One region of the Streptomyces sp. NPDC025651 genome, then DNA from elsewhere that is predicted to be linked to it. Evidence: riboswitches for the same ligand, from Rfam matches in the RefSeq annotation. Region 1 holds a riboswitch; each other region holds the start of a gene.
What was found. A riboswitch is a leader RNA that binds a small molecule or an ion and turns the genes downstream of it on or off. The one in region 1 is predicted to bind cobalamin.
Positions count from the first base shown of each region.

Region 2: another riboswitch for cobalamin. It lies ahead of ACZ4D5_RS05405 (ABC transporter substrate-binding protein); the one in region 1 lies ahead of metE (5-methyltetrahydropteroyltriglutamate--homocysteine S-methyltransferase).
Region 3: another riboswitch for cobalamin. It lies ahead of ACZ4D5_RS20345 (ribonucleoside-diphosphate reductase subunit alpha); the one in region 1 lies ahead of metE (5-methyltetrahydropteroyltriglutamate--homocysteine S-methyltransferase).
Region 4: another riboswitch for cobalamin. It lies ahead of ACZ4D5_RS39145 (CoA-acylating methylmalonate-semialdehyde dehydrogenase); the one in region 1 lies ahead of metE (5-methyltetrahydropteroyltriglutamate--homocysteine S-methyltransferase).

Region 1 covers NZ_JBVHLZ010000003.1:134,749-142,327, reverse strand. The annotation lists gene aceA (isocitrate lyase) at 38-1,315, shown strand; gene aceB (malate synthase A) at 1,443-3,041, shown strand; gene ACZ4D5_RS12865 (3-hydroxybutyryl-CoA dehydrogenase) at 3,038-3,907, shown strand; cobalamin riboswitch at 3,956-4,177, shown strand; gene metE (5-methyltetrahydropteroyltriglutamate--homocysteine S-methyltransferase) at 4,344-6,674, shown strand; gene ACZ4D5_RS12855 (DUF5937 family protein) at 6,725-7,579, opposite strand, start outside.
Region 2 covers NZ_JBVHLZ010000001.1:1,144,965-1,152,543, forward strand. The annotation lists gene ACZ4D5_RS05390 (DUF2252 domain-containing protein) at 1-442, shown strand, start outside; gene ACZ4D5_RS05395 (hypothetical protein) at 594-812, shown strand; gene ACZ4D5_RS05400 (HAD family hydrolase) at 809-1,939, opposite strand; cobalamin riboswitch at 2,355-2,539, shown strand; gene ACZ4D5_RS05405 (ABC transporter substrate-binding protein) at 2,606-3,640, shown strand; gene ACZ4D5_RS05410 (FecCD family ABC transporter permease) at 3,649-4,923, shown strand; gene ACZ4D5_RS05415 (ABC transporter ATP-binding protein) at 4,935-5,762, shown strand; gene ACZ4D5_RS05420 (MFS transporter) at 6,194-7,579, opposite strand, start outside.
Region 3 covers NZ_JBVHLZ010000005.1:212,891-220,469, reverse strand. The annotation lists gene ACZ4D5_RS20365 (carbon starvation CstA family protein) at 1-230, shown strand, start outside; gene ACZ4D5_RS20360 (CstA-like transporter-associated (seleno)protein) at 227-424, shown strand; gene ACZ4D5_RS20355 (DUF3311 domain-containing protein) at 545-799, shown strand; gene mctP (monocarboxylate uptake permease MctP) at 796-2,424, shown strand; cobalamin riboswitch at 2,575-2,698, shown strand; gene ACZ4D5_RS20345 (ribonucleoside-diphosphate reductase subunit alpha) at 2,828-5,221, shown strand; gene ACZ4D5_RS20340 (ribonucleotide-diphosphate reductase subunit beta) at 5,221-6,243, shown strand; gene ACZ4D5_RS20335 (bifunctional albaflavenone monooxygenase/terpene synthase) at 6,311-7,579, opposite strand, start outside.
Region 4 covers NZ_JBVHLZ010000016.1:151,552-159,130, reverse strand. The annotation lists gene mmsB (3-hydroxyisobutyrate dehydrogenase) at 1-799, opposite strand, end outside; gene ACZ4D5_RS39155 (enoyl-CoA hydratase/isomerase family protein) at 796-1,872, opposite strand; gene ACZ4D5_RS39150 (acyl-CoA dehydrogenase family protein) at 1,869-3,044, opposite strand; gene ACZ4D5_RS39145 (CoA-acylating methylmalonate-semialdehyde dehydrogenase) at 3,050-4,549, opposite strand; cobalamin riboswitch at 4,764-4,943, opposite strand; gene ACZ4D5_RS39140 (cation diffusion facilitator family transporter) at 5,088-6,152, opposite strand; gene ACZ4D5_RS39135 (peptidase inhibitor family I36 protein) at 6,330-6,713, opposite strand; gene ACZ4D5_RS39130 (hypothetical protein) at 6,710-7,261, opposite strand; gene ACZ4D5_RS39125 (hypothetical protein) at 7,258-7,579, opposite strand, start outside.

The DNA.
Region 1 (7,579 bases):
TTGGCAGACCACGCAACCCACGGAAACGGTGAGCGACATGGCAGAGGCGAACACCCCCGCACAGGAACTGGCGCGGCGCTGGGCGACCGACCCGCGCTGGAAGGGCATCGAGCGCACCTACGGCCCCGAGGACGTTCTGCGGCTCTCCGGCAGCGTGCGCGAGGAGCACACCCTCGCCCGCCGCGGCGCCGAGCGGCTGTGGCGGCAGCTGCACGAGCAGGACTACATCCACGCCCTGGGCGCCCTCACCGGCGGGCAGGCCGTGCAGCAGGTCAAGGCCGGGCTCCAGGCGATCTACCTGTCGGGCTGGCAGGTCGCCGCCGACGCCAACCAGGCCGGGCACACCTACCCCGACCAGAGCCTCTACCCCGCCAACTCCGTTCCGCAGGTGGTGCGCCGCATCAACAACGCGCTGCTGCGCGCGGACCAGATCGCCACCTCCGAGGGCGACACCTCAGTGGACTGGCTCGCGCCGATCGTGGCCGACGCCGAGGCCGGGTTCGGCGGCCCGCTCAACGCCTTCGAGCTGACCAAGGCGATGATCGCCGCGGGTGCCGCGGGCATCCACTACGAGGACCAGCTCGCCTCGGAGAAGAAGTGCGGTCACCTGGGCGGCAAGGTCCTCGTGCCCACCGCCCAGCACATCCGCACCCTCAACGCGGCCCGCCTCGCCGCGGACATCGCCGACGTGCCGACGCTGATCGTCGCCCGCACGGACGCCCTCGCCGCGAACCTCCTGACCAGTGATGTGGACGAGCGCGACGCCGAGTTCGTCACGGGCGAGCGCACCGCCGAAGGCTTCTACCGGGTGCGCGCCGGCATGGCACCGGTCATCGCGCGCGGCCTCGCCTACGCCCCGTACGCCGATCTGATCTGGGTGGAGACCGGCACCCCGGACCTGGGCCAGGCCCGCGAGTTCGCCGAGGCGATCCACGCGGAGCACCCGGATCAGATGCTCGCGTACAACTGCTCGCCGTCCTTCAACTGGAAGGCCGCGCTTGACGACGACCAGATCGCCAAGTTCCAGCGCGAGCTGGGCGCGATGGGCTACCGCTTCCAGTTCATCACGCTGGCCGGTTTCCACGCCCTCAACCACGGCATGTTCGACCTTGCCCGCGGCTACGCCGAGCACGGCATGACCGCCTATGTCGACCTGCAGGAGCGGGAGTTCGCGGCGCAGCAGCACGGGTTCACTGCCGTTCGGCATCAGCGGGAGGTCGGTACCGGGTACTTCGATCTTGTCTCCACGGCGGTGAATCCGGCCTCGTCGACGACGGCGCTGGCCGGTTCCACCGAGGCGGAGCAGTTCCACTAGGCGCTCGGCTGGAACGCAACGTTCGTATCCGCGGGCCGGTGGGGGTGGGCGCGCAGTTCCCCGCGCCCCTTACGGGGCGCCCCCGCCTCGCCCGCCCGATCCGTCCGCACAGCAGAGGAGCCCTCTCATGACCACCACCGCCCCACCTGCCACTGTCCAGATCCTCGCCGCCCCCGGCCCCCGCCACGACGAGATCCTCACCCCCGAGGCCCTCGCCTTCGTCGGGCGGCTCGCCGGGGTCTTCGAGGGGCGCCGCAGGGAGCTGATGAAGGAGCGTCGGCGGCAGGCCCTGCGGCTTGCGAGCGGTTCTCCGCTCGACTTCCCCAGGGCCACCTCCGCCGTGCGCGCCGACCCGTCCTGGCGCGTCGCCCCGCCCGCCCCCGGCCTCACCGACCGGCGCGTCGAGATCGCGGGGCCGCCCGACCGCCGTATGACCGTCAACGCCCTCAACTCCGGCGCCCGCGTGTGGATGGCCGACTTCGAGGACGCCACGGCACCCACCTGGGAGAACATCGTCGGCGGCCAGCTCAACCTGCTCGACGCCGTCGAGCGAAGGATCGACTTCACCACGCCCGAGGGCAAGGAGTACCGGCTCGCGGACCGCGAGGGCCTCGCCACCGTCATGGTCCGCCCGCGCGGCTGGCACCTGGACGAGGCACACCTGGCGTACGACGGCCGGCCCGTGCCCGCCGCCCTCGTGGACTTCGGCCTGTACTTCTTCCACTGCGCCCGGCGGCAGATCGAGGCGGGACACGGACCGTACTTCTACCTGCCCAAGCTGGAGAACCGCTACGAGGCCCGGCTCTGGAACGACGTCTTCGTCACCGCCCAGGAGCTCCTCGGCATCCCGCGCGGCACGATCCGCGCCACCGTCCTGATCGAGACGGTCACCGCGGCGTTCGAGATGGAGGAGATCCTCTACGAGCTGCGCGAGCACAGCGCCGGGCTCAACGCGGGCCGCTGGGACTACCTGTTCAGCATGATCAAGACGTTCGGCCACCGCACCGACTTCCTGCTGCCGGACCGCGCCAAGGTCACCATGGCCGCGCCCTTCATGCGCGCCTACACCGAACTGCTCGTGCGCACCTGCCACCGGCGCGGCGCCCATGCCATCGGCGGCATGGCCGCCCACGTGCCGGGCAGGGACCCGGCCGTCAACGAGGCCGTGTTCGCGAAGGTGCGGCTCGACAAGGAGCGCGAGGCCGAGGACGGCTTCGACGGCTCCTGGGTCGCCCACCCCGGCCTGGTGCCCGTGTGCCGGGAGGTCTTCGACGCCGTCCTCGGCACGAGAGCCCACCAACTCGACCGGGGCAGGGACGACGTGGAGGTCACGGCCCAGGACCTGCTGTCGGTGCGGCGCGTCAGCGGGCCGCCGACCCCCGAGGGCGTGCGCGCCAACATCGCCGTTGCGCTCGGTTACTTCGCCGCCTGGCTGCGCGGGCAGGGCGCCGTCGCCCTGGACGGGCTGATGGAGGACGCGGCCACCGCGGAGATCGCCCGCGTGCAGGTCTGGCAGTGGCTGCGGCACCGCGTCATCGACCGCGAAACGGTACGGCGTCTGCTCGACGACGAGCTCGCCGCCCTGGGCGCCGCCTACCCGTGGGCGCCCCTCGACGACATCCGCGCGCTCTTCGAACACACCGCCCTCAGCGGCGAGTTGCCGCTGTTCTTCACCCCCGATGCCTACTCCCGGCACCTCGTGCGGCAGGCGGAGGCACCGGCATGAGCGAGAGCATTCGACGCGTCGGCGTGGTCGGCGGCGGGCAGATGGGCGCGGGCATAGCCGAGGTGTGCGCGCGAGCGGGCCTGGACACCGTGGTGTGCGAGGCGGACGCCGTGGCCGCCCTCGCGGCACGCGACCGGGTCGAGGCCTCCCTGGAGCGCGCCGTGCGGCGCGGCAAGCTGGCCGGGGACGCGGCGCGCGGCGCGCTCGCCCGCATGACGTTCACCGGCAGTCTGGAGGACCTGGCCGACCGCCAGCTGGTCGTCGAGGCCGTCGTGGAGAACCAGGACGCCAAGACCGAGGTCTTCGCCGCCCTCGACAAGATCGTCGAGGACCCGGAGGCGATCCTCGCGACCAACACCTCCTCGCTCCCCGTGATGCGGCTCGGCATGGCGACCACCCGCGCGGACCGGGTCGTGGGCCTGCACTTCTTCAACCCCGTGCCGGTGCTGCCGCTGGTGGAGCTCGTCACCTCCCTGCACACCGCGCCCGCAACGGCCCGCCGCGCCGAGGAGTTCGCCGCGGCGACGCTGGGCAAGAGCGTCATCCGCTCCCGCGACCGCTCGGGCTTCGTCGTCAACGCCCTGCTGATCCCGTACCTCCTGTCGGCGATCCGCATGGCGGAGTCCGGCTTCGCCACCGCCGAGGACATCGACACCGGCATGGAACTGGGCTGCGCCCACCCGCTGGGCCCGCTGAAGCTCGCGGACCTGATCGGCCTGGACACCGTCGTCTCGATCGCCGAATCGCTGTACGACGAGTTCCGCGAACCGCTGTACGCCCCGCCGCCACTGCTGCAACGGATGGTGGAGGCAGGGCTGTTGGGCCGGAAGTCGGGACGCGGATTCCATGCGTACGGCGAGGACTGACGTCGCGTACGCCACAAGCTGACGTCGTCACGTGCGGCGATGTCCGATAGGCTGATCCACGCAGCTGGTTCGCCCCGTCAGCCAGGCGGGAGGCGTCGCAAGAGGGAACCCGGTGGGAATCCGGGACTGCCCCGCAGCGGTGAGCGGGAACGACCGCCGTCATACGCACTGGGTCCGACAGACAGGACCTGGGAAGCGACGGCCACTAGGTGTCTCGTACGACGAGACGTGCCCGCGAGTCCGAAGACCTGCCAACTGCCCGTGCACGGACCACCCGTGCGCGGACATCCCGGTGACCTCGTGGGCGGGTCGGCGTACATATCAGGCGGACGACCGCGCCTTGCCGCGCGAGGCCGTACCCGCCCGGTTCGTCACCCCTTCGCGCTCTCGTCCCGTCGCCGGGATCTCAGGGATTCATCTCGCGAAGGAGATCTCCGTGACCGGCAAGACCGCAGCCGCGGCAGCACGGGCCACCGTGTACGGCTACCCCCGCCAGGGCCAGAACCGCGAACTGAAGAAGGCCGTCGAGGGCTACTGGAAGGGCCGCGTCACCGCCGACGCCCTCCGGACGACCGCCGCCGAACTCCGCGGCGCCAACTGGCGGCAGCTGGCCGAGGCCGGCATCCACGAAGTGCCCACCGGGGACTTCTCGTACTACGACCACGTCCTGGACACCACCGTCATGGTGGGCGCCGTCCCCGCGCGCCACCGCGCCGCCGTCGACACCGACGCCCTGGACGGCTACTTCGCCATGGCCCGCGGCACCCAGGACGTGGCGCCGCTGGAAATGACCAAGTGGTTCGACACCAACTACCACTACCTCGTCCCCGAGTTGGGCCCGGACACGGTGTTCACGGCCGACTCCACCAAGCAGGTCGCCGAGCTCAGGGAGGCCCTCGCCCTCGGCCTGGCCGCACGGCCCGTCCTGGTCGGCCCGGTCACCTACCTCCTGCTCGCCAAACCCGCCCCGGGCGTCGCCGCCGACTTCGACCCGCTCACCCTCCTGGACCGGATCCTGCCGGTGTACGCCGAGGTCCTCGCCGACCTGCGCGCGGCGGGCGCGGAGTGGGTCCAGCTGGACGAGCCCGCCCTCGTCCAGGACCGCACCCCGGCCGAACTGAACGCCGCCGCGCGCGCCTACCGCGACCTCGGCGCCCTCACCGACCGGTCGAAGCTGCTGGTGGCGACGTACTTCGGGCGGCTCGGCGACGCGCTGCCCGTCCTCGCCAAGGCTCCGGTCGAAGGCCTCGCTCTCGACTTCACCGAGGCCGGCACCGCCAACCTGGACGCCCTGGCCGAAGTCGGCGGACTCCCCGACAAGCGGCTGGTCGCCGGCGTGGTCAACGGCCGCAACATCTGGGTCAACGACCTGGAGAAGTCCCTGTCCACCCTCGGCACCCTGCTCGGCCTCGCCGACCGGGTCGACGTGTCGGCGTCCTGCTCCCTGCTGCACGTGCCCCTCGACGCCACGGCGGAGCGGGACATCGAGCCGCAGATCCTGCGCTGGCTCGCCTTCGCCCGCCAGAAGACCACCGAGATCGTCACCCTCGCCAAGGGCCTTGCCCAGGGCACCGACACGATCGCCGCCGAACTGGCCGCCAACCGCGCCGACCTGGCTTCGCGCGCCGGCTCGCCGATCACCCGCGACCCCGCCGTGCGGGACCGCGCCGCCGCCGTCACCGAAGGCGACGCCCGCCGCTCCCAGCCGTACGCCGAACGGGCCGCGGCCCAGCGGGCCCACCTCGGCCTGCCCCTGCTGCCGACCACGACCATCGGGTCCTTCCCGCAGACCGGCGAACTGCGCACCGCCCGCGCCGACCTGCGCGCGGGCCGGATCGACACGGCCGGCTACGAGGAGCGCATCAGGGCCGAGATCCAGGAGGTGATCTCCTTCCAGGAGAAGGCCGGTCTGGACGTCCTCGTGCACGGCGAGGCCGAACGCAACGACATGGTCCAGTACTTCGCCGAACAGCTCACCGGCTACCTCGCCACGCAGCACGGCTGGGTCCAGTCCTACGGCACGCGCTACGTCCGCCCGCCGATCCTCGCGGGCGACATCTCCCGCCCGGAGCCCATGACGGTGCGCTGGACGACGTACGCCCAGTCCCTGACGGGCCGCCCGGTCAAGGGCATGCTCACCGGTCCCGTCACCATGCTCGCTTGGTCCTTCGTCCGCGACGACCAGCCGCTCGGCGACACCGCGCGCCAGGTCGCCCTCGCCCTGCGCGACGAGGTGAACGACCTGGAGGCGTCCGGGAGTTCGGTGATCCAGGTCGACGAGCCCGCCCTGCGCGAGACGCTGCCGCTGCGGGCTGCCGATCGCCCGGCCTATCTGGCGTGGGCCACGGAGGCCTTCCGGCTCAGCACCGGCGGCGTACGCCCGGACACACAGATCCACACCCACATGTGTTACGCCGAGTTCGGGGACATCGTCCAGGCCATCGACGACCTCGACGCCGACGTGATCAGCCTGGAGGCGGCCCGCTCCCACATGCAGGTCGCCCGTGAACTGGCCGCACACGGCTACCCGCGCGAGGCGGGACCCGGCGTCTACGACATCCACTCCCCACGCGTGCCGAGCGCGCGGGAAGCGGCCGAACTGCTGCGCGCGGGCCTGAAGGCGATCCCCGCCGAACGGCTGTGGGTGAACCCCGACTGCGGCCTGAAGACCCGCGGCTGGCCCGAGACCAGCGCCTCGCTGGAGAGCCTGGTCACGGCCGCCCGCACGGTCCGTGAGGAACTGGGTGCCGGGGAGCGGGTGAAGTAGGCCCGCGGCCGAGCCGTTCGCCCCGGCGGGGGCACTGGCGGCCGTACCGCTCAGCGCAGTACGGCCGCCAGCAGGTCGGCCCCCAGCGCCGTCAGATCGGGCACGTTGAGGGTGTGCCGGACGTAGCGCCCGTCCCGCCTGGCCGTGAGCAGGCCCGCACGGCGCAGCACGGCGAGATGCCGGGAGACCTCCGGCAGCGAGAGTTCCCAGGCGGCGGCCAACTCGCCGGTGGTGTGCGGGCCGCGCGCCAGGGTGCGCAGGAGGCGCAGGCGTACGGGGTGGGAGAGCGCGTCCAGCCGGAGCGTGACCGTCTCCAGCGACACCGGCTCCGACGGGCCTGGGGCGGCCACGGGGTACTGCACCACCGGCTGCCACCCCGGCGCGTGGACCACCACCAGGTGCGGGCTGCCGAAGACGCTGGGGATGAAGGTGACCCCGGCGCCGTCGGCGGTGGTCGCCTTGTCCTGCAGCTTGTCCACCACGATGCGGTCGCCGTCCGGTGCCAGGGCGACCGCGCCGGAGACCGACGCGAGCGCCGCGTCGAGGCCCTGGCGCCTGAGCAGGTCGTTCTTCACGCGCAGGTCGGTGGCGATCCGTACGGCGACACCCGCCCAGGCCTCGTCGAAGAAGGCGCCGGCGCACAGTTCGAGGGTCCTGCGCACCCGCGACCGCACCGCGGCGGGGTCCGCGAGCAGCCGTTCCGCGAAGGCCTCCTGCCGCGCCCCGCGCGCCTGGGCCAGATCCAGGGCCCGCTCGCGGGCGGCCGCGTCGGTGAGCGGCGACGCGGTGCCGCAAGGAACCCGGTCGCTGCCGCACGTGGTGATGAGCGCGGCGGTCACATACCGCTCGTCGTCGATCCGGTCGACGTCGTCCAACTCCTCGGCGAGGGTCGCCCTGGGCCGGGC
Region 2 (7,579 bases), on a different contig from region 1:
CCTGCAGATCAAGGAGGCGGTGCGGTCCGTCGTCGAGGACCACCTGCCGACCGGCCCCCACATCCACCCCGGGCACCGCGTGGTGGCGGGGCAGCGGCTGCTCCAGGCGGCGAGCGACATCTTCCTCGGCTGGATGACGGGGCCCCAGGGCCGCGCCTTCTACTGGCGCCAGCTGCGCGACATGAAGGGCTCCGCGGACCTCGCCGCCATGTCGGCCGACGAACTGCGTGCCTACGCCCGGCTGTGCGGCACCGCCCTGGCCCGCGCCCACGCGCGCTCCGGCGACCGCATCGCGATCGCCGCCTACCTCAGCGGCTCGGACACCTTCGACCGCGCCGTGGCCGACTTCGCGCTGCGCTACGCGGCACAGAACGCCCGGGACCACGCGGCGCTCACCGCGGCGATCGACTCCGGCGTGATCGGGGCGGCACCCGGGATCTGAAGGGCCCTGGCCGTCCTCGGCCCATGGCGCCGCCCGTGCCCGTGTTCACCCTCGGCGGCACCGTCTCCGCGCGGGGCGGCGGCAGTTCGCCCCGCCTGACCGGCGCCGAGATCCTCGCGGCCACCGGCGCGGTCCCGCCGAGCGTGTGGCGGTGGCGAGCGCCGCGGGGCACGGTGTCGTCGTGGTGCAGGGCACCGACCCCCTGGAGGAGACCGGCCCCGGATCCGAGAGCGACATGCTCGGGCGCGGCCTGCTCCCCGCGGGCGACCTGGACGCGCCGAAGGCCGGACTCCTGCTGCACGCCCTGCTCGCGGACGGCGCCGACCGTGCCCAAGTGGCCGACGCCTTCCGGGCGTTGACCGACCGCTAGCCGATCTGGTCCGGGGTGACCGTCAGCCAGCGCTTGTCGGCGGTCACCTTCTGGCCCAGCTCCCGCTGGCGCTGCGCGTTCTTCTTCTTCATCCCGTCGAGCTGCTTCATGTACGCGTCCTTGCGGTTGACCCAGACCCGTACGCCGCCGTGCTCCACGTCCGCGGAGTGGAACAGCATCGGGCCGTCGCTGACCGGGGTGTCACCGGCGGCGAGGAGCGGCTTCCTCCACTCGTCGATGTACGTGTTGATCGCCGCGGGCTTGCCCTCGTACCAGGTCAGCGGCGCCCACAGGTTCGGCGTCAGCTCGCGCTCGCCGAGCTTCTCGCGGTCCTTCTCGCCGAAGCGGCCCTCGGCGATCTCCTTGCGGGAGGTGGTCACTTCACCCGTCTTGCGGTCCTTGAGCTGCATGGAGACGCCGATGACGTTCTGCGGCTTCACGCCGTAGCCGTACTTCGGGTCGCCGAGGACCATGCGCACCAGGTCCTCGGCGGCCGCGCTGACCACGTACACCTCGATGCCGTGCGAGCGCAGCGTCTTGTAGAGCTGCTGCATGCCGCGCGAGAACTCCGGCGCCTTCACCTCGGTCTTCGTGAGCTTCCCGCCCTCGTAGTACTCGGCGGGGATCGGCTTCTTGTACGCCAGGAGCTCGTCGACGTACCCCTTGAGCTCGTTCAGCGTGAAGCCGGAGAAGATCTGCGCGGCCCACGGGTAGCAGACCTGGTCGTCCACCTCGCACAGCCGGTTGTAGTAGCTGTAGAGGCTCTCCTTGTGCCCGGCCTTGTCCTTGAAGGGGATGACCTTCAGGGACGGGTCCATCGTCTTGCGGGTCAGGACGCCCTTCATCTCCAGGAACGGCAGCAGCGACTCTTCGAGGTCGTTGCGGTATGTCGTGTTGTCCGCGTCGAACACGGCGTACGCGCCCTTGTGGTCGTTCTTCGCGATGACCTTGCCGAGCTGCTTCGCGACGGGCTTCGGCCAGTGCGACAGCTCACGGGCGGTGGCCGCCGAGGTGTCGGCGGCGCCGGCCTCGCTCGTCGGCCACAGCGTGCTGCCCGCGAGGACGGCGGCGGCCAGCGCGCCCGTGGTGCCGATGACGGCCAGCTTGCCCTTTGCCCGTACTGCCATGTCTCTACGTCCCTGCCGTTCCCTGAGAGCGATGCGCGGCCCCGTCCGGAGCGGCGCGCAATGCTATGGGGCGACGCCGGCATTTCCCATGATCGAAGTCACCGTGCGCAGGGGGCATGGGGCAGGGGAACACGGGTAGCCGAAGCGGACGCCGGGACGGTGCGGGGCGACCGTGTGCGAGAGCCCTGCGCGGGGCTCGCGTGCCGGACTCACGTGCCGGGTTCGCGTGCCGGGCCGCCAGGCCGAGGACGCCCTGTACGCGAAGCTGACCGCGGCGGGCGTGCGGATCGCGGGCGAGACGAGGACAAGCCGTACGGCAGCCGGGAGTTCGGCACCCTCGATCCGGCGGGAAACCGCTGGTCGTTCGGCACCTACCGGGGCGAGCCGAGGCCCGGGCCGACCCTCTGGACAGGCGTGATAACTTGCGCAAGCCAGTCAAACCCACACCTGGGCCAGGGAATCCGGTGAGAATCCGGAACTGACGCGCAGCGGTGAGGGGGACGGGCGGGGCCACGGCCACTGGGCGTCTTCGGACGCCTGGGAAGGCGCCCCGCCCGGCCGATCCCGAGTCCGAAGACCTGCTGGCGCCTCCGCTCGCACACCGGGCGGCGGAGGTCGTGACGCAGGCCAGGCTCCGCGTATGAGCCGTGAGACTCAAGGGATCACGTGTCCTCGAAGAACCGCCGTATACGTACGTTCGCCCTGCTCGGCGCCGGAGCGCTCGCACTCACCGCGTGCGGCGGCTCCGCGGAGAAGACGGCGGGCAAGGACGCGAAGGGCTATCCCGTGACGGTCGCCTCCTGCGGCAAGGAGGCCGAGGTCGAGGCGCCGCCGCGGCGGGCCGTCTCCCTGGACCAGGGATCCACCGAGATCCTGCTCTCGCTCGGCCTCGCCGACCGCATGGTGGGCACCGGCACGTGGACCGACCCGGTCCTGAAGAACCTGGCCGAGGACAACGCGAAGGTGGAGCGGCTCTCCGACCGCTACCCGGCACTGGAGAAGGTCCTCTCCAAGGAGCCCGACTTCGTCAGCGCGTCCTTCCTCTACACGGTCGGCAAGGGCGGCGTCGCCGACCGGATGAAATTCACCGAACTCGGCGTCCCCGTCTATGTCTCGCCCACCGACTGCGCGGGCAAGGACAACGACGGCGGCGGCGACGGCAAGCGCGTCAGGACGCTGACCATGGACACCGTCTACGGCGAGGTGCGGGACCTGGCGAAGGTCTTCGGGGTCGAGAAGCGCGGCGAGAGGCTGATCGATGAGCTGAAGGGCCGGACAGCGAAGGCCACGAAGGACATCGACGCCTCCGACGTGACGCTCCTGTACTGGTTCGCCAACTCCGACGCCCCGTACATGGCGGGCTGCTGCGGCGCCCCCGGGATCATCACCCGCGAGCTCGGCGCGAAGAACGTCTTCGACGACACGCGCGAGGAATGGCCGCAGATCAACTGGGAGACGGTCGCCGACCGCGACCCCGACGTCCTCGTCATCGGCGACCTCACGCGCAAGTCGCAGTCCGCGGAGAGCGCCGATGCGAAGATCAAGTTCCTGGAGACCAACCCGGCGACGAGGAACCTGACCGCCGTGAAGAAGAAGCGCTACGTCCTGCTGAGCGGCCAGGCCATGAACCCCACGATCCGCACGGTCGACGGCGTCGAACAAGTGGCGGCGGGTCTACGGAAGTTCGGACTGACGAAGTGACGCCCGGCATGCGGGGCGAGCCCTCGCGCCCGCCGACGTCCACGGCGGGCGACGCGGCCGCGCCGGCGCGCGGTGCCGCTGCGGCGGCTGACGCGGTCGCGGCCCGGGGCGTCGGCTCGGTGTCCGAGGCCGCCCCCGCACCCGCCGTCCCGCCGGTCGCGTCTGCCGTCCCGCCGGTTGTATCTGCTGTCCCGCCGGTCGCGTCTGCCGTCCCCTCGGCCGCACCCGCCCTCCCTCCGGCCGCACCCGCCCTCCCCTCGGTCCCCGGTGTCCTGCGGCAAGGGCTGCTGTGGCTCGGGGGCCTCGGGGTGCTCGTGGTGTCCGTGGCCGTTGCCGTCACCATCGGGCCCGCGGACATCTCCGTGCCCGACGTGTGGTCCGCCGTCGCCGCGCACCTGGGGTGGGGCGAGGCGCGGCTCACGCCGATCAGGGACGGCATCGTGTGGAACCTGCGGATGCCCCGCACCCTGCTCGCCGCGGTCTGCGGCGCCGGGCTCGCGGTCTGCGGGGCCGTCATGCAGTCCCTGCTCCGCAACCCCCTCGCCGACCCCTTCGTGCTCGGGGTGTCGTCCGGGGCGTCCACCGGAGCCGTCGCCGTCGTCGTCCTCGGCGTCGGCGGGGGAGCGCTGTCGGTCTCGGCCGGTGCCTTCGTGGGCGCGCTCTGCTCGTTCGCCCTGGTGCTGCTGCTCAGCCACACCCTGGGCGGCACGACGGACCGGGTCGTCCTGTCCGGCGTCGCGGCCATGCAGCTCTTCTCCGCGCTGACGTCGTTCGTCATCCTCGCGGCGGGCGACGCGGAGACCACGCGCGGCGTCATCTTCTGGCTGCTCGGCTCGCTCAGCGGGGTCGGCTGGACGGACGTGTGGCTGTGCGGGGCGGTGCTCGCCACGGCGCTGCTGATCTGCCTGTCCCACGCCCGCACGCTGGACGCCTTCGCGTTCGGCCAGGAGGCGGCGGCGACCCTGGGCGTCCGGGTGGCCCGCACCCGCCTCGTCCTGCTCTGCACGACCGCGCTGCTGACCGCGGCCCTGGTCAGCTCGGCGGGCGCCATCGGCTTCGTCGGCCTGGTCCTGCCGCACGCGGCCCGCGCGATCGTCGGCTCCGGTCACGCGCGCCTGCTCCCGGTCACGGCACTCGCGGGCGCGGTCTTCGTGGTCTGGGTGGACACGCTGGCCCGCACGGTCCTCGACCCGCAGGAGGTCCCGGTGGGCGTGGTGACCTCGCTCATCGGCGTACCGGCGTTCGTGGCGGTCCTGTACCGGACGCGGAGGGCGACGACATGACGTACGAAGCGATGCCCTCCGAAACGGCTTCCCTCGCCCCCGAAGCCCAGCCTCCGGACACCGTCGGCCTCCGCGCCGACCGCGTCACCCGCGAAGCCGGTGGCCGGCTCGTCGTGGACGGGGTCAGCCTCGCCCCGCCCGCCGGTGCCGTGGTCGGCCTGCTCGGGCCCAACGGCTCCGGCAAGTCCACCCTCCTGCGGATCCTCGCCGGAGTCCTCGCCCCGGCCTCCGGAGTGGTCACCCTGGACGGCCGGCCGCTGGCCGACGTCGGCCGCCGCTCGGTGGCGCGCCGCGTCGCCGTGGTCGAGCAACACGCCTCCACGCAGGCCGAGTTGACGGTACGAGATGTCGTACGCCTCGGCCGCGTCCCGCACCGCCGCGCCTGGTCCGCCCCCACGCCCCACGACGAGCGGGCCGTGCGCGAGGCCCTGGAGCGCACCGGTCTGACCGGCCGGGCCGCCCAGTCCTGGCACACCCTCTCCGGCGGTGAGCGCCAGCGCGTCCAGATCGCCCGGGCCCTCGCCCAGGAGCCCCGCGAGCTCCTCCTGGACGAACCCACCAACCACCTGGACATCCAGCACCAGTTGGAGCTGCTCTCCCTGGTGAGCGAACTCCCCGTCACCAGCGTGATCGCGCTGCACGACCTCAATCTGGCGGCGATGTTCTGCGACCACCTGCTGGTCCTGAAGGAGGGCACGGCCCACGCGGCGGGGACACCGGCCGAGGTGATCACCGAGAAGCTGATCGCGGAGGTGTACGGGGTGCGGGCGGTGGTGACGCCGGACGGCGAGGGCGGCCCGGACGGAGGCAGACCCTCCGTCCGCTTCCTGCGGGGTTGAGCTTCGGAGTTCGAACCTGCGGGGCTGAGCTTCGGAGTCTGAGCCTGCGGGGTTGAGTCCCGGAGTCTGAGCCTGCGGGGGTTGAGCCTCGGAGTCCGCTTCCTGTGGGGTCGAGCCTCGGAGTCCGGGCCTGTGGGGTCGAGCCTCGGAGTCCGGGCCTGCGGGGTTGAGCTTCGGAGTCCGGGCCTGTGGGGTCGAGCCTCGGAGTCCGGGCCTGCGGGGCTGAGCCTCGAAGTCCGAGTCTGCGGGGCTGAGTCCCGGAGTCCGAGCTCTCGCGGCTGAGCCCCGGAGCCCGAGCCCTCGTGGCTGAGCCCTTGCCGCCGGGGGACTCCAGTCGCCGGGGACTCCAGTCGCCGCCGACTCCAGCCCTCGGGGAACCCCGGCCGCCGGGAACCCCGGCGGCCGGGGGGGAAGGCGGCCACCACACCCCCTCACTCCTCCGACGCCCCGATCGGCCGCACATGCCGCAGCAGCGCCAGCGCCAGCCCCGCGAGGCCCACCAGCAGTACGGCGCTGATGAGGGCCACCGTGCCGACCCCGGTGGCGAAGGCGCTCCGGGCGGCGTCGGCGAGCGCTCCCGCGGGCCCCTCCGGCAGCCCTTCCGCCGCGCCCCGCACGGCGGCCAGGCTCTCGCGCGCCGCCTCGGCGGTCCGGTGCGGGACGGCCTCCAAGGCGTCCGCGTCGGCCAGTTGGGCACGGTAGACGGCCGTGCCGACGCTGCCGAGGACGGCGACGCCGAGCGCCGCGCCGAGTTCGGCGCCGGTCTCCGACACCGAGGCCGCGGCACCGGCACGCTCCGGGGGCGCCGAACCCACGATCATGTTCGTGCCGAGCACCATCAGCGGGCCGAAGCCGAGCGTGACCACCATGCTGCCCGCGGCCAGCAGGACGGGCCCCGACGACGCGTCGACCCGTGAGATCACCAGGAATCCCGCGCTCGCGAGGAGCAGCCCGCCCGCGATGACGTACGCGGGCCGCACCCGGCGCGCGATCCGCGGGGCGAGGCCGAGCCCGGCGAACGTGCCCGCGACGAACGGAATCATCCACAGCCCCGCGGGCACCGGCGAGAGCCCCTCGACCAGCTGCAGGTACTGCGTGAAGAACAGCGTCAGCGCATGCAGGGTGATCATGCCGAGCAGAAAGACGACGAGCGCACCGCTGAACGCCCGCTCGGCGAAGAGCCCCAGGTCGAGAAGGGGATCGGTCAGGCGCCGCTGCCGCACCACGAAGACCCTGCCGATCACGAGCCCGGCGGCGACCAGGGCGAGGGGGACGGGGGCGAGGCCCTCCCGCGCCAGCTCCTTCAGCCCGTGGATCACCGGCAGGATCGCGGCCAGGGAGAGGGCGACGCTGAGCGGGTCCAGGCGCCCGGACGCGGGGTTGCGGTGCTCGGGCAGCAGCGCGGGCGCGCAGACCAGGAGCAGCGCCATCACGGGCACGCCGAGCAGGAAGACGGACCCCCACCAGAACCGCTCCAGCATCACGCCGCCCACGACGGGTCCGATGACGGCGCCCACCGAGAACGCCATCATCCACAGCCCGATCGCACTCGCGCGCTGCGCGGGCCGCTTGAACATGGTGGTGATCAGCGACATCGTCGACGGCAGCACCGTCGCGCCCGCGATGCCGAGCAACGCCCGTGCGGCGATGAGCAGTTCGGCGCTGGAGGCGAACGCGGCGAGCACGGACGCCGCGCTGAACGCGGCGGCCCCGAGCATCAGCAGGCGGCGCCGCCCGATGCGGTCCCCGAGCGTGCCCATCGTGACGAGGAACCCGGCGAGCATGAAGGGGTAGATGTCGGCGATCCACAGCGACTG
Region 3 (7,579 bases), on a different contig from region 1:
TGGACGGCGTCCTTTCGGCGGCGCTCGCCCTGCTCGTCGTCGTCGTGATTCTGGACGCCGGGCGGATCTGCGTCAGGCACATCCGCAACCCCGGGGCCTCGCGGCTGAGCGAAGCACCGTACGTGGAGTCGAAGTTGACGGCGCCCGCCGGGCTCTTCCCGACCGAGGAGGAGAAGCAGGAGGCCCGCAAGGAGCGGGAGGACCGGAAGAAGCGGGAGCTCGCGCCATGACCTGGCTGCTGCGGGGGCTGCGCTGGATGCGGTGGTACGTCCGCGAGCTGACCGACGAGTCGGCGTACGACCGCTATGTGGCGCATATTCGCAGGGAGCATCCGGCGGCAACTGTCCCCAGCCGCCGCGTATTTGAACGGATGCGGACGGAACAGGCGGAGTCGGACCCGAGGCAGGGCTTCCGCTGCTGCTGAGCAGGCAACTCGCCCTGCCCACCCCTGTCCGTTATCCGGACAGGGGTTCCAAACCGCGAGACCGTGGCTTAGATTTCCCGCACGTTAAGCATGGGATGAGTGAGGGAACGGAGCCGCGATATGTCAGATGCGCCTGAAGTGAACAGACCGGTGGTCACGCCGGTCCGTGTGGTCATCGCAGCCTGCCTTGTCGCACCCTTCGTGGCAATGCTCTGGGTGAGTTCGTACGCGAAGATCGAACCGACCTTCATAGGCATCCCGTTCTTCTACTGGTACCAGATGCTGTGGGTGCTCATCTCGACGGCGCTCACGATGACCGCCTACAAGCTGTGGCAGCGTGACCAGCGCGCCCGCAAGGAAGGTGCGCGGTCATGAACGACGGGGTCAACGGCGTCGCGCTCGGCGTCTTCATATTCTTCTTCGTCGCGGTCACCGTCATGGGCTTCCTCGCCGCCCGCTGGCGCAAGGCCGAGAACGACCAGAGCCTGGACGAATGGGGCCTGGGCGGACGGTCGTTCGGCACCTGGGTCACCTGGTTCCTGCTCGGCGGCGACCTCTACACCGCGTACACCTTCGTGGCCGTCCCCGCGGCCATCTACGCGGCGGGCGCGGCCGGCTTCTTCGCCGTGCCGTACACGATCCTCGTCTACCCGCTGATCTTCACCTTCCTGCCGCGCCTGTGGTCGGTCTCGCACAAGCACGGCTACGTGACCACCTCCGACTTCGTGCGCGGGCGCTTCGGCTCCAAGGGGCTCTCCCTCGCGGTCGCGGTCACCGGCATCCTCGCCACGATGCCCTACATCGCGCTCCAACTGGTCGGCATCCAGGCCGTCCTGGACGTCATGGGCATCGGCGGCGGCCCCGACACCAACTGGTTCATCAAGGACCTGCCGCTGCTGATCGCGTTCGCCGTGCTTGCCGCGTACACGTACTCGTCGGGCCTGCGCGCGCCCGCCCTGATCGCGTTCGTGAAGGACGGCCTGATCTATCTCGTCATCGCCGTCGCGATCATCTACATCCCGATCAAGCTGGGCGGCTTCGACGACATCTTCGCCAAGGCGGGCGAGGCGTTCGGCGTGGTCAACGAGGACACCGGCAAGCCGCGCGGCGCCCTCGCGCCGCCCGAGGCCGGGCAGTGGACGTACGCGACGCTCGCGCTCGGCTCGGCCCTCGCGCTGTTCATGTACCCGCACTCGATCACCGCGACGCTCTCCTCGAAGAACCGCAACGTGATCCGCCGCAACACCACGATCCTGCCGCTGTACTCGCTGATGCTGGGCCTGCTCGCGCTGCTCGGCTTCATGGCGATCGCGGCCGGGGTCAAGGTCGACAACGGCCAGCTGGCGATCCCGCAGCTCTTCGAGGACATGTTCCCCGACTGGTTCACGGGCGTGGCCTTCGCCGCGATCGGCATCGGCGCGCTCGTGCCCGCCGCCATCATGTCCATCGCGGCCGCGAACCTGTTCACCCGCAACATTTACAAGGACTTCATCAAGCCCGACGCGACGCCCGAGCAGGAGACCAAGATCTCCAAGCTGGTCTCGCTGATGGTGAAGGTGGGCGCCCTCGTCTTCGTCCTCGGCATGGACAAGACGGTCGCGATCAACTTCCAGCTCCTGGGCGGCATCTGGATCCTGCAGACGATGCCCGCGCTGGTCGGCGGCCTGTTCACCCGGTGGTTCCACCGCTGGGCGCTGCTCGCCGGATGGGCGGTCGGCATGGTCTACGGCACACTGGCCGCGTACGGCGTCGCCTCGCCCACGCAGAAGCACTTCGGCGGCTCCTCCGACACCATCCCCGGCATCGGTGAGATCGGCTACATCGGCCTGACCGCGTTCGTCCTGAACGTGATCGTGACGGTGGTCCTCACCTTCGTCCTGAAGGCGCTGAAGGCCCCCGAGGGCGTCGACGAGACCTCCCCCGAGGACTACACCGCGGACGCGGGCGACAAGGGCGTCTCGGTCGAGCTCCCCACGGTGGGCGCGGGCTCCGGCCACTGACCTCGCACCACCGCCGAAGGGCCGCCGGGAGGATCCGGCGGCCCTTCGCCGTGTGTACGGGAGTTGACGTTCCGTGGCCCGCACCGGGCGGGCGGCCCCTCGCGACCGACACAAGATGTGGGCCTGCTTCAGAAACCCGGCACAAGATGTATGCTCGTGCTCGCTGTCGTCGCAGGGGAATCCGGTGCAAGTCCGGAACTGTCCCGCAACGGTGTATGTGTACGTCTTTGTCGTACCCGCAAGTCCGAGGACCTGCCGACAGTGCGCCCGAGCCGCCCGGCCCGGGCGCCGACCGTCCGGGCCTCGTGGAATGGGCCGGTGGACGCGGTGAGCCGCCCTGCCCGGGTGCGCCCGTGTGTGCCGTCCCCCTCCCCAGGCCCAGAGCCGAGCGAGGGAGAGCCACGTGACCATCGCGCCTGCCGAACCTGCGTCAGCGAAGACCGCGCCGACCGACGAGGGTACCGACGGGCCAGGGACCGCGCTGCTGCGCACCCTGACCGACCTCACCGCCGACCTCCCCGACGCCGACCCGGGACGGGTCGCCGCCGCCGCGCTGCGCGGCCGGTCGGCGAACGCCGACGAGGCGGAGCTGCGGGAGCTCGCCACCGAGGCGGCCGCGGGGCTCATCTCCGAGGACCCGGCGTACTCGAAGCTCGCCGCGAGGCTCCTGTCGATCGGCATCCGCGAGGAGGCGGCCACGCAGGGCGTGCGCTCCTTCACCGACTCCATCGCGGTCGGCCACCGCGAGGGCCTGATCGCCGACCGCACCGCGTCCTTCGTGACCGAGCACGCGGCCCGCCTCGACGCCCTGGTGGACAACGCGCTCGCGGACGGCGCCGACTTCCGCTTCGGCTACTTCGGCCTGCGCACCCTGCACAGCCGCTACCTCCTGCGCCACCCGATCACCCGGCAGGTCATCGAGACCCCGCAGCACTTCATGCTGCGCGTGGCGAGCGGCCTCGCGGAGGACGGGAGCGCCCGCGCCGTGGACGAAGTCGCCGCGCTGTACGGCCTGATGAGCCGCCTGGACTACCTGCCGTCCTCGCCGACGCTGTTCAACTCCGGCACCCGGCACCCGCAGATGTCCTCCTGCTACCTCCTCGACTCCCCGCTGGACGAGCTCGACTCGATCTACGACCGCTACCACCAGGTCGCACGCCTGTCCAAGCACGCGGGCGGCATCGGGCTCTCGTACTCCCGCATCCGTTCCAGAGGCTCGCTGATCCGCGGCACGAACGGGCACTCCAACGGCATCGTGCCGTTCCTGAAGACCCTGGACGCCTCGGTCGCCGCCGTGAACCAGGGCGGGCGCCGCAAGGGCGCCGCCGCGGTCTACCTGGAGACCTGGCACTCCGACATCGAGGAGTTCCTGGAGCTGCGCGACAACACCGGTGAGGACGCGCGCCGCACCCACAACCTCAACCTGGCGCACTGGATCCCCGACGAGTTCATGCGCCGGGTCGCCGCCGACCAGGACTGGTCGCTGTTCTCGCCGGCCGACGTGCCCGAGCTCGTCGACCTGTGGGGCGAGGAGTTCGACGCCGCCTACCGCAGGGCCGAGGCCGCCGGGCTCGCCAAGAAGTCCATGCCGGCCCGCGACCTGTACGGCCGCATGATGCGCACCCTCGCGCAGACCGGCAACGGCTGGATGACCTTCAAGGACGCCGCCAACCGCACCGCCAACCAGACCGCGGAGCCCGGCCACACCGTCCACTCCTCCAACCTCTGCACGGAGATCCTGGAGGTGACGGACGACGGGGAGACGGCCGTCTGCAACCTCGGCTCGGTCAACCTCGGCGCCTTCGTGGTCGACGGGGACATCGACTGGGAGCGGCTCGACGAGACCGTCCGCACCGCGGTGACCTTCCTCGACCGCGTCGTGGACATCAACTTCTACCCGACCGAGCAGGCCGGGCGCTCCAACGCCAAGTGGCGTCCGGTGGGCCTGGGCGCCATGGGTCTGCAGGACGTCTTCTTCCAGCTGAAGCTGCCCTTCGACTCCCCCGAGGCCCGCGCCCTCTCGACGCGCATCGCCGAGCGCATCATGCTCGCGTCGTACGAGGCGTCCGCGGACCTCGCCGAGCGCAACGGCCCGCTGCCGGCCTGGGAGAAGACCCGCACCGCGCGCGGCGTCCTGCACCCCGACCACTACGGCGTCGAGCTGACCTGGCCGGAGCGCTGGGCGGCCCTGCGGGAGCGCATCGCCACCACCGGCATGCGCAACTCCCTGCTCCTCGCCATCGCGCCGACCGCCACCATCGCGTCCATCGCGGGTGTCTACGAGTGCATCGAGCCGCAGGTCTCCAACCTCTTCAAGCGCGAGACGCTGTCCGGCGAGTTCCTCCAGGTCAACTCCTACCTGGTGGAGGAGCTCAAGCGGCTCGGCGTGTGGGACGCGCAGACCCGTGAGGCGCTGCGCGAGTCCAACGGCTCGGTGCAGGGCTTCGGCTGGGTGCCCGAGGAGGTCCGCGCGCTGTACCGCACGGCCTGGGAGATCCCGCAGCGCGGCCTGATCGACATGGCCGCCGCGCGCACGCCGTTCCTCGACCAGGCGCAGTCCCTGAACCTGTTCCTGGAGACGCCGACCATCGGCAAGCTCTCCTCGATGTACGCCTACGCCTGGCAGCAGGGCCTGAAGACCACGTACTACCTGCGCTCGCGCCCGGCGACGCGCATCGCCCGCGCGGCCGGCGGCACGTCCGCCACCGCCGCCGCCCCCGTCCCCCAGCAGGTGGCCGACCCCGACGCCGTCGCCTGCTCCCTGGAAAACCCCGAGTCCTGCGAGGCCTGCCAGTAATGTCCAGCACCACCAACGCCGAGAAGAACCTGCTCGACCCGGGCTTCGAGCTGACCCTGCGCCCCATGCGGTACCCGGACTTCTACGAGCGCTACCGGGACGCCATCAAGAACACCTGGACCGTCGAGGAGGTCGACCTCCACTCGGACGTCGCCGACCTCGCGAAGCTGTCGCCGGGCGAGCAGCACATGATCGGCCGTCTGGTCGCGTTCTTCGCGACGGGCGACTCGATCGTGGCGAACAACCTCGTGCTGACGCTGTACAAGCACATCAACTCCCCCGAGGCGCGGCTGTACCTGAGCCGTCAGCTCTTCGAGGAGGCCGTGCACGTCCAGTTCTATCTGACGCTGCTCGACACCTATCTGCCCGACCCGGAGGACCGCGCGGCCGCCTTCGCCGCCGTGGAGAACATCCCCTCCATCCGTGAGAAGGCGCAGTTCTGCTTCAAGTGGATGGACCACGTCGAGGAGATCGACCAGCTCCAGACGCAGGCCGACCGCCGTCGCTTCCTGCTGAACCTGATCTGCTTCGCGGCGTGCATCGAGGGCCTGTTCTTCTACGGTGCCTTTGCGTACGTCTACTGGTTCCGCTCGCGCGGTCTGCTGCACGGCCTCGCGACCGGCACCAACTGGGTGTTCCGCGACGAGACGATGCACATGAACTTCGCCTTCGAGGTCGTGGACACCGTCCGCAAGGAGGAGCCCGAGCTCTTCGACGACGCGCTCCAGGTCCAGGTCACGGACATGATCAAGGAGGCCGTCGAGGCGGAGCTCCAGTTCGGCCGCGACCTGTGCGGCGACGGCCTGCCGGGCATGAACACGGACTCGATGCGCGAGTACCTGCAGTGCGTCGCCGACCAGCGCCTGCAGCGCCTCGGCTTCGCGCCGGTCTACGGCTCGTCGAACCCCTTCTCCTTCATGGAGCTGCAGGGCGTGCAGGAGCTGACCAACTTCTTCGAGCGGCGGCCCTCCGCGTACCAGGTCGCCGTCGAGGGCTCGGTCTCCTTCGACGACGAGTTCTAGCCCTGGCGCAGCACTGTCTCGGTGTGCCCGCCCCGTTGAACGGGGGCGGGGCGGGCACACCGTCCGCTCAGCGCGGTTCGGCCCGCAGGGCGAGCCGCTTGGGGTGCAGGGTGATGCCGATCCGGGTTCCGGTGTCCGTCTCCCCGACGGGCGTGAGGCGCCACCTGGGGACCACCGTGCCGAGGATCAGGGCGAGTTCTGCCAGGCTGAAGTGGTCGCCCGGGCACTTTCGGTTGCCGACACTGAACGGCATCATCGCGAACTCCGGTACGTCGGCGGCGCGTTCCGGATTCCAGCGGTCCGGGTCGAACTCCAGGTGCCGCTCGAAGGAACGCGGGTCGCGCTGCATCGCGTAGACGCTGTAGACGATGTCGGCGTCCGCCGGAATGCGATAGCCGCCCAGATCGGTTTCGGCCACGGACCTGCGCGTGAATATCCAAGCCGCGGGTCGTATACGCATGGCCTCGGTGATGACATTGCGGAGGTGCCGCAGCTCCTTGAGGTCGGCGAATGTGATCGCGCGATCCGGGGCCACAGCATTTACCTCTTCAACCAACCGCCTTTCCTGCTCCGGGTGTTCGGTGAGCAGATGGAACGTCCACGCCAGCGTGGACGCCACATTCTCCGCACCGGCCACGACGAGGGAAACCACGTGGTCGTGGATCTCCTGGTCGGCTATGGGCTCCCCCGATTCGTCCCTGGCCCGCAGCAATTCCGCGAGCAGGTCGTCCGGGCCGCCGGGGCCGGCCGCGCGGCGCTCCGCGATGATCTCGTCGACCAGCGCGTGCAGATCGGCGAGCGCGTTCTCGAAGCGCCGGTTGGCCGGGGTCGGCACCCGGTACAGCGGTCCGACCGAGAGCACCATCCGGCGGTAGAGCCCCTCGAAGACCGTGTGCAGCGAGTCGGCGATGCGGTCCGCCTTCTCGCCGATCGAGTCGACCTCGAGGAGCGAGCGCGAGACGATGCGCACGGCCGTGCGGAACATCTCCGCGCTGACGTCCACCGTGCTGCCGGGGCGCCAGCGCTCCGCCGTGGCGCGTGCCTCCTGCTCCATGACCTTCGCGTAGTCCGCGATCCGCTCGGGCCTGAACGCGGGCTGCATCATGCGCCGTTGACGCCGGTGCAGCCTGCCGTTGCTGGTCGCGACGCCCTTGCCGAGGAGCACTTCGAGGGTGTCCCACAGCGGTCCGCCGACGATGTACTCGGGGCTCTTGAGCATGGCGCCGACGAGCGAGGGGTCGCAGACCGCGTACGCCGTCTTGGGCCCCAACCTGATCCGTACGAGATCTCCATGGTCCCGCAGGTCGGCGAGGAACCCGAGCGGGTCGCGCACGAG
Region 4 (7,579 bases), on a different contig from region 1:
GGGCGGCCCCCGCGGCCAGGCCGAGGTCCTTGGCCATGAGCGCCGCGGCGAATCCCGGCCGGTAGTCGCGGTTGGCGGGGCTCGCGGGGACGGGGCCCGGCACCGGGCAGTTGGAGGTGAGCGCCCAGCACTGCCCGGACGCGGTGGAGGCCACGTCGAACAGGGCCTGCGCGGACAGGCCCAGGCTCTCGCCGAGCACGAAGGCCTCGCTGACCGCGACCATCGAGACGCCGAGGATCATGTTGTTGCAGATCTTCGCCGCCTGCCCGGCCCCGGCGGCCCCGCAGTGCACGGCCTTCTTCCCCATCACCGCGAGCAGCGGCTCCGCCTCGGCGAACTCGGCCGCGCCGCCGCCCGTCATGAAGGTCAGCGTGCCCGCCTCGGCCCCGACCACCCCGCCGGAGACCGGGGCGTCCAGGGCGCGATGGCCCGCGGCGACCGCGGCCTCGTGGGCGAGGCGGGCGTCCGCGACGTCGATGGTGGAGCAGTCGACGAACAGCGTGCCCGGGGCCGCGGCGGCGAGCAGCCCTTCGTCGCGGTAGAGGGCGAGGACGTGGCGCCCGGCGGGCAGCATGGTGATCACCACGTCGGCGCCGGAAGCGGCCTCGACGGCCGAGTCGGCGGGCACGACGCCCCTGCCCGCGGCCTCCTTCAGCGCGTCGGCCACCAGGTCGTGTCCGACGACGCGGTGGCCCGCCGCGACGAGGTTCGCGGCCATCGGCCCGCCCATGTGCCCGAGGCCGATGAAGGCGATCGTCCTCCGTGTCGCCCGCCCTGCGGCGTCCTTGGTCCCGCTCACCACGCCACCTCCTGTCCCGCGCCGCCGTCGGCCAGGGAGAGTTCCCGGTCGCCGAGCGGTGCGAAGTATCGTTCGACGTCGTCGTCCGTCACCTCGGCGAGCGTGCCGGGGTGCCAGCGCGGCGAGCGGTCCTTGTCGATGACCTGGGCGCGGATGCCCTCGGCCAGGTCGGGCGCGCTCAGGGCGGCGCAGGAGACGCGGTACTCCTGGTCCAACACCGCCTCCAGCGAGCCCAGTTCACGCGCCCGGCGCAGCGACGCCAGGGTCACCTTCAGCGCGACGGGCGACTTGGCGAGCAGCGTGTCGGCGGCCTCCTTCGCCGCGCGCGAGCCGTCCGCGAGGAGGCGGTCGACGATCTCCTCGACGGTGCCCGCGGCGTAGCAGCGGTCGATCCAGGGCCGCTCGTCCGCGAGAGGGCCCGGCGGCGCGTCCCCGACGTACCGCGCGAGGACTTCTCGTACGGGCGCCTCGGCGAGGTCGGCGAGCAGCCGGGGCAGTGACGACGACGGCACGAAGTGGTCGGCGAGGCCGCACCTGAGCGCGTCGCCCGCGGTCACCTGCGCGCCGGTCAGGGCGAGATGGGTGCCGAGCTCGCCGGGCGCGAGGCCGAGGAGGTAGGTGCCGCCGACGTCCGGCACGAAGCCGATGCCCGTCTCGGGCATGGCCACGCGGGAGCGTTCGGTGACCACGCGCACCCCGGCGTGCGCGGAGATTCCGACGCCGCCGCCCATCACGACGCCGTCCATGACGGCGACGTACGGTTTCGGGTAGCGGGCGACGCGGGCGTCGAGGCGGTACTCGTCGCGCCAGAAGGCCCGTGTCGCGTCACCGCTGCCGACGGTGACGTCCTCGTGGATGGACCGGATGTCGCCGCCCGCGCACAGCCCGCGCTCCCCCGCGCCGGTGAGCACCACGGTCGCGACGGCGGGGTCGCTCTCCCATGCGGTCAGCGCCTCGTCGATACGGCGGACCATGGTGTGGGTGAGGGCGTTGAGGGCGCGGGGGCGGTTGAGGGTGATGTGCGCCGCGCGGCCCTCGACGCGCAGGACCACGGGGTCGTCGGCCGCGGTCATCGGACGGCCTCGGTGAGGCCGCGGGCCACGATCACGCGCATGATCTCGTTCGTTCCTTCCAGGATCTGGTGGACCCGCAGGTCCCGGACGATCTTCTCGATGCCGTACTCGCTCAAGTAGCCGTATCCGCCGTGGAGTTGGAGGGCGCGGTCGGCCACGGAGTAGCCGGTGTCGGTGGCGAACCGCTTGGCCATGGCGCACAGTTCGGGGGCCCGCGGGTCGCTCCGGTCCAGGGCGTCGGCGGCCTGGCGCACCAGGGCGCGGGCCGCGGACAGCTCCGTGGCCATGTCGGCGAGCCGGAACCGCAGGGCCTGGGAATCCAGGAGGCGCGCGCCGAACGCCTCGCGGTCGGCGAGGTGGGCGATGCCGCGGTGCAGGGCGCTCTGCGCGCCGCCCAGGGAGCAGGCGGCGATGCCGAGGCGTCCGCCGTTGAGGCCGTTCATGGCGATGCGGAAGCCCTCGCCCTCGGCGCCGAGGCGGCGGTCCGCGGGGACGCGTACGCCGTCGAGGACGACCTGTCGGGTGGGCTGGGCGTTCCAGCCCATCTTGCGTTCGTCGGCGCCGAAGGACAGGCCCGCGTCGTCCCGTTCGACGACGAACGCGGAGATGCCGCCGGGCCCTTCCTCTCCGGTGCGGGCCATGACGACGTACACCTGCGAGGTGCCCGCGCCGGAGATGAACTGCTTGACGCCGGTGAGGACGTAGTGGTCGCCGTCGCGTTCCGCGCGGGTGCGCAGGGCCGCCGCGTCGGATCCGGCGCCGGGTTCGGTGAGGCAGTAGCTGCCGAGCGTCTCGGCCGCGCACAGGCCGGGCAGCCAGCGGGCGCGCTGGCTCTCGTCGCCGTAGCGGTCGATCATCCAGGCGACCATGTTGTGGATGGAGAGGTATCCGGCGATGGAGGGGCAGCCGGTGGCCAGGGCCTCGAAGACGAGGGTTCCGTCGGTGCGGCCGAGCCCCGAACCGCCGTGTTCCTCGCGTACGTAGACACCGCCGAGGCCCAGTGCGGCGGCCTTGCGCAGTACGTCGACGGGGAAGTGCTTGTCGCGGTCCCAGGCGACGGCGTGCGGCGCGAGGTGTTCCTCGGCGAAGTCGAGCGTGACCTCGGCGAGGGCGAGCTGGTCCTTGGTGAGGGCGAGTTGGCCCTTGGCGAGGGTGCCGTTCGGCGACGTCATCGCGGTCATCCCATCGTGGGGATGGTGAAGTCGGCGCCTTCCCTCGCTCCGGATGGCCAGCGCGAGGTGACGGTCTTGGTGCGGGTGTAGAAGCGGATGGCGTCGGGGCCGTGCTGGTTGAGGTCGCCGAAGCCGGAGCGCTTCCAGCCGCCGAAGGTGTGGTACGCCACCGGGACCGGGATGGGTACGTTGACGCCGACCATGCCCGCGCCGACGCGGCGGGAGAAGTCGCGCGCGGTGTCGCCGTCCCGGGTGAAGATGGCGACGCCGTTGCCGTAGGAGTGCTCGGTCGGCAGGCGCAGGGCCGCCTCGTAGTCGGCCGCGCGGGACACGCACAGGACGGGGCCGAAGATCTCCTCGCGGTAGATCCGCATGCGCGGTGAGACCCGATCGAAGAGCGTGGGCCCGGCGAAGAAGCCGTCCGCGTGTCCGGGCAGGGTGAAGTCGCGTCCGTCGACGACGAGTTCGGCTCCTTCGCCCACGCCGATGTCGACGTAGCGGCGTACGCGGTCGAGGGCTTCGCGGCTGACCAGCGGGCCGAAGTCGGCCTCGGGGTCGTCGGAGCGGCCGATGCGCAGCTCGGCGACGCGTTCCTTGAGGCGGGCGACGAGCGCGTCCGCGGTCTCCTCGCCGACCGGCACGGCGACCGAGATGGCCATGCAGCGCTCCCCCGCCGAGCCGTATCCGGCGCCGATGAGGGCGTCCACGGCCTGGTCGAGGTCGGCGTCCGGCATCACGATCATGTGGTTCTTGGCGCCGCCGAAGCACTGGGCGCGCTTGCCGTTCGCGGCGGCCGTGGCGTAGATGTGCGCGGCGATCGGGGTGGAGCCGACGAAGCCGAGGGCCTGGACGCGGGAGTCCTCGAGGAGGGTGTCCACCGATTCCTTGCCGCCGTTGACGACGTTGAGGACGCCGGGCGGCAGGCCCGCCTCGAGGAAGAGCTCGGCGAGCCTGAGCGGTACGGAGGGCGCGCGCTCGGACGGCTTGAGGACAAAGGAGTTGCCGCAGGCGAGGGCGGGCGCCGCCTTCCACAGCGGGATCATCGCGGGGAAGTTGAACGGGGTGATCCCGGCGGTGACGCCGAGCGGGACGCGCAGGGAGTGCACGTCGATGCCGGTGCCGGCGTTGTCGGTGAACTCGCCCTTGAGCAGGTGCGGGATCCCCGCGGCGAACTCCACGACCTCCAGGCCGCGTTGCAGGTCGCCATGGGCGTCGGAAACGGTCTTTCCGTGCTCGCTGGACAGCAGGCGGGCCAGCGACTCCCGCTCCCCTTCGACGAGTTGGAGGAACCTCAGCAGCACGCGGGCGCGCCGCTGGGGGTTCCACTCGCCCCACTCGCGCTGCGCGGCAGCGGCATCGGCGATCGCCGCGGTCGTCTCCGCGCGCCCGGCCAGCGGCACCTGCGCCTGTACGGAACCGGAGTTGGGGTCGTAGACATCGGCGAAGAGTCCGGACGTGCCGGACACGTGCTTGCCGCCGATGAAATGTGTCAGTTCACGGACCATGAGAGCCTGCTCTCGTCGGGTGAGATCCGGGGATGGCACGGCAGACCGACGGCGGCACCGGGGTGGGGGTGCGCGGCCGGGAATGACGTGGGACGCGAAGGCTCAGGAGCCGTCGCGGAGTCGGGGGGCGTCAGGGGCCACCGCTCGCTCCGCCGGTTCACCTGGGTCGTGGGTACGGACCGGTGCCATGCGTGTCTGCTCCATCCTCGTGGACAACACGGAACACCCCGCGGCCGGTATCCTGACTCCCGGATCAGCGCGCGTTCTCCCGCCTTCCCGACGGCACTTGTCCGTCAGTGGCGCATCGCTCCACGAGAACGCGCTCCCCGGTCACAGTGGCGGGACCGCGCCGGATTCACACCGGCTTCCCTGCACCGCGGGCTCTGGTCACGAACATATAGTTGGACGTCCTAGTAAGTCCACCCCGACTTACACGAAGGCCGGAAGCAGCGCCTCCGCCACCGCCTCGACCGAGGGCGGGAAGACCTCGGCCTGCTCCAGCAGTTGCGGGCGGCGGAGTAGGGCGGGGCAGGGACGTTCAGGTCGGTGCGTGGTGGGCCAGCGCGTGGTGCGGGTCCTGCTCGCCTTCGACGGGCGCGGGGTCGGCGTGGACCAGCGCCGCGGTCAGCCGGGGCACCGCGTGCAGCAGCGCGTGTTCGGCGTCGACCGCCACCTGGTGCGCCTCGCGCACGCCGAGTGAGCCGTCCACGAAGACCGCCACTTCGGCGCGCAGCCGGTGCCCGATCCAGCGCATCCGCAGCTCGCCGACACCCCGTACGCCCGCCACGTCCAGGAGAGCCCGTTCGGCCGCGTCGACCAGCGCGGGATCGACCGCGTCCATGACGCGCCGCAGGACCTCGCGGGCGGCGTCCCGCAGCACCAGCAGGATCGCGGCCGTGATGAGCAGCCCGACCACCGGGTCGGCGAACCGCATGCCCAGGGCTGCGCCGCCCGCGCCGGGCAGCACGGCCAGCGAGGTGAATCCGTCCGTGCGGGCGTGGAGTCCGTCGGCGACCAGCGCGGCCGAGCCGATCTCGCGGCCGACGCGGATGCGGTACCGGGCCACGCATTCGTTGCCGACGAAGCCGACGAGCGCGGCGGCCGCCACGACGGGGACGTGCTGCATGTCCCGTGGGTTCAGAAGCCGTTCGAGGGCCGTCCACCCGGCGAACGCGGCCGAGGCGGCGATGGTGAGCACGATGACGAGGCCCGCGAGATCCTCGGCCCTGCCGTATCCGTACGTGAAGCGACGCGTCGCGGCCCGCCTCCCCAGGACGAACGCGATGCCGAGCGGCACCGCGGTCAGGGCGTCCGCGGCGTTGTGCACGGTGTCGCCGAGCAGGGCGACGGAGCCGGAGACCACGACGACCACGGCCTGTGCGAGGGCCGTGAGCCCCAGCACGGCGAGCGACATCCAGAGCGCCCGCATCCCGCGCGCCGAGCTCTCCATGGCGGTGTCGACCTTGTCGGCGCTGTCGTGGGAGTGCGGCACGAAGAGATGCCGCAGGCGGCGCCGGAGGGAATGGGCGTGGGGGTGGGAATGGGCGTGGGGGTGGGGGTGTCGATGCGGGTGAGGGTGCTCGTGGTCGTGGCGGTCGCTCACGTGGGGCCCCTTCCAGTACGCGGACTTCCAGTACGCGGACGGCGCCCCTCATTGTGTGCGTACGAGCGCCCGCGAGGCGTGCGTATGGCTACACGCATGCGGCCCTCACCTGCGCATCTTTCGCACCGGCACGGTGCGAGGTCCCTGCGGTGTCGCTGTGGGGCGACTACCGCGCGCTCAGCAGCCCATCGCCCACGTGTGGGAGTCGCCGCGGTCGTTGGCGGTGGCGTTGTAGCCGACCTCGTCGCCCGGGCGGAGGCAGATCGTCATGTCGCCGCCGGTGGAGGGCCACTGGACGGCGTCCTCGTGGACCTGGACGTGGTCCTTGACGCCGGGTCCGGAGATCCCGTGGTTCGCCCAGGAGGAGTCCTCGTCGGCGATCCAGCTCTCCCACCATTCGTCGTCGCCCGATGCGTTCATGCGCTGGCCGCCGAAGTTGGCCTCGGTCCAGGCACAGAAGTTGCCGCTCGGGCAGTCCGCCGCCGACGCGGGTGCGGCCGTGGTCAGACCCATGCCGGTGGCGAGCAGAACGGCGGCGAGCAGGGCTACGGGGTGTTTCATGAAGGGTTCCTTTCCTTGCCTACTGCGGTGAGTGAGTGGTGCTGCGCGGACGGCCCGTCGAGTTCTGCGGTGAGCAGTTCCCGCGCCTCGGCGAGTGCGTGCGCGCGCATCTCCCGGTAGGCGGCGCGGTCGCTCGGCAGGGCCTTGGACTTGAGGTTGTTGACGTGGGTGACCGCCCGGAACCAGCGGCGCTGGTCGCCGTAGAGACGCCGCTCCGCGGTGGCCAGGCAGCCGTCGGTGTGGTGGCCGATGACGTGCCCGCTGGGCAGCTTGAGCCTGAGCTCGGTGGGGCCGGTGCCGAACAGCGCGCGGTCGACCCGGCGGGCTTCGGCCGCGTCGGAGGGCGGGCGGCCGGGGCGCGGCGGGGTGAGTCCGCGACCGGTCAGGCAGCGGTCGGTGAGCAGGAGTTGCGCTGCCTTGAGGGTGTCGTCCGGGCTGAGCGAGACGGTCGGTTCGCGGGGCGTACCGCAACCGGCCAGGCCGGCGAGCGGGGCCAGCAGACACAGCGCCGTGAGCGCAGCGCCGCGCGTGCGCCGCCCGGGGTTCACCCCTGCTCGCAGTCAGGGTGTCGGCCGGTGTCGAGGGCGTCGAACTCGTCCCACCACTCCCAGCCCCCCGAGTGGTCGGCGCCGTGGATCCTGCGCCGCGGACAGGGTCGCGGACTCGGGACGTGCGGGGCGTACACGGTCGTGTCGACCTGTGAGCCGGACGACTTGGCGTGGCGGTGCGCGCGGTCGGCGGGCACGGCGAATCCGCCGGCCGCCCGGTCGCGGCGCCAGGCGCCACCCGCCCCCGCCTCTCCCGGCTCGGGCCAGGAGCAGACCTTCCCCGGCGCGCCCCCGGCCGGGGGCGCGAGCGGAGGTGAC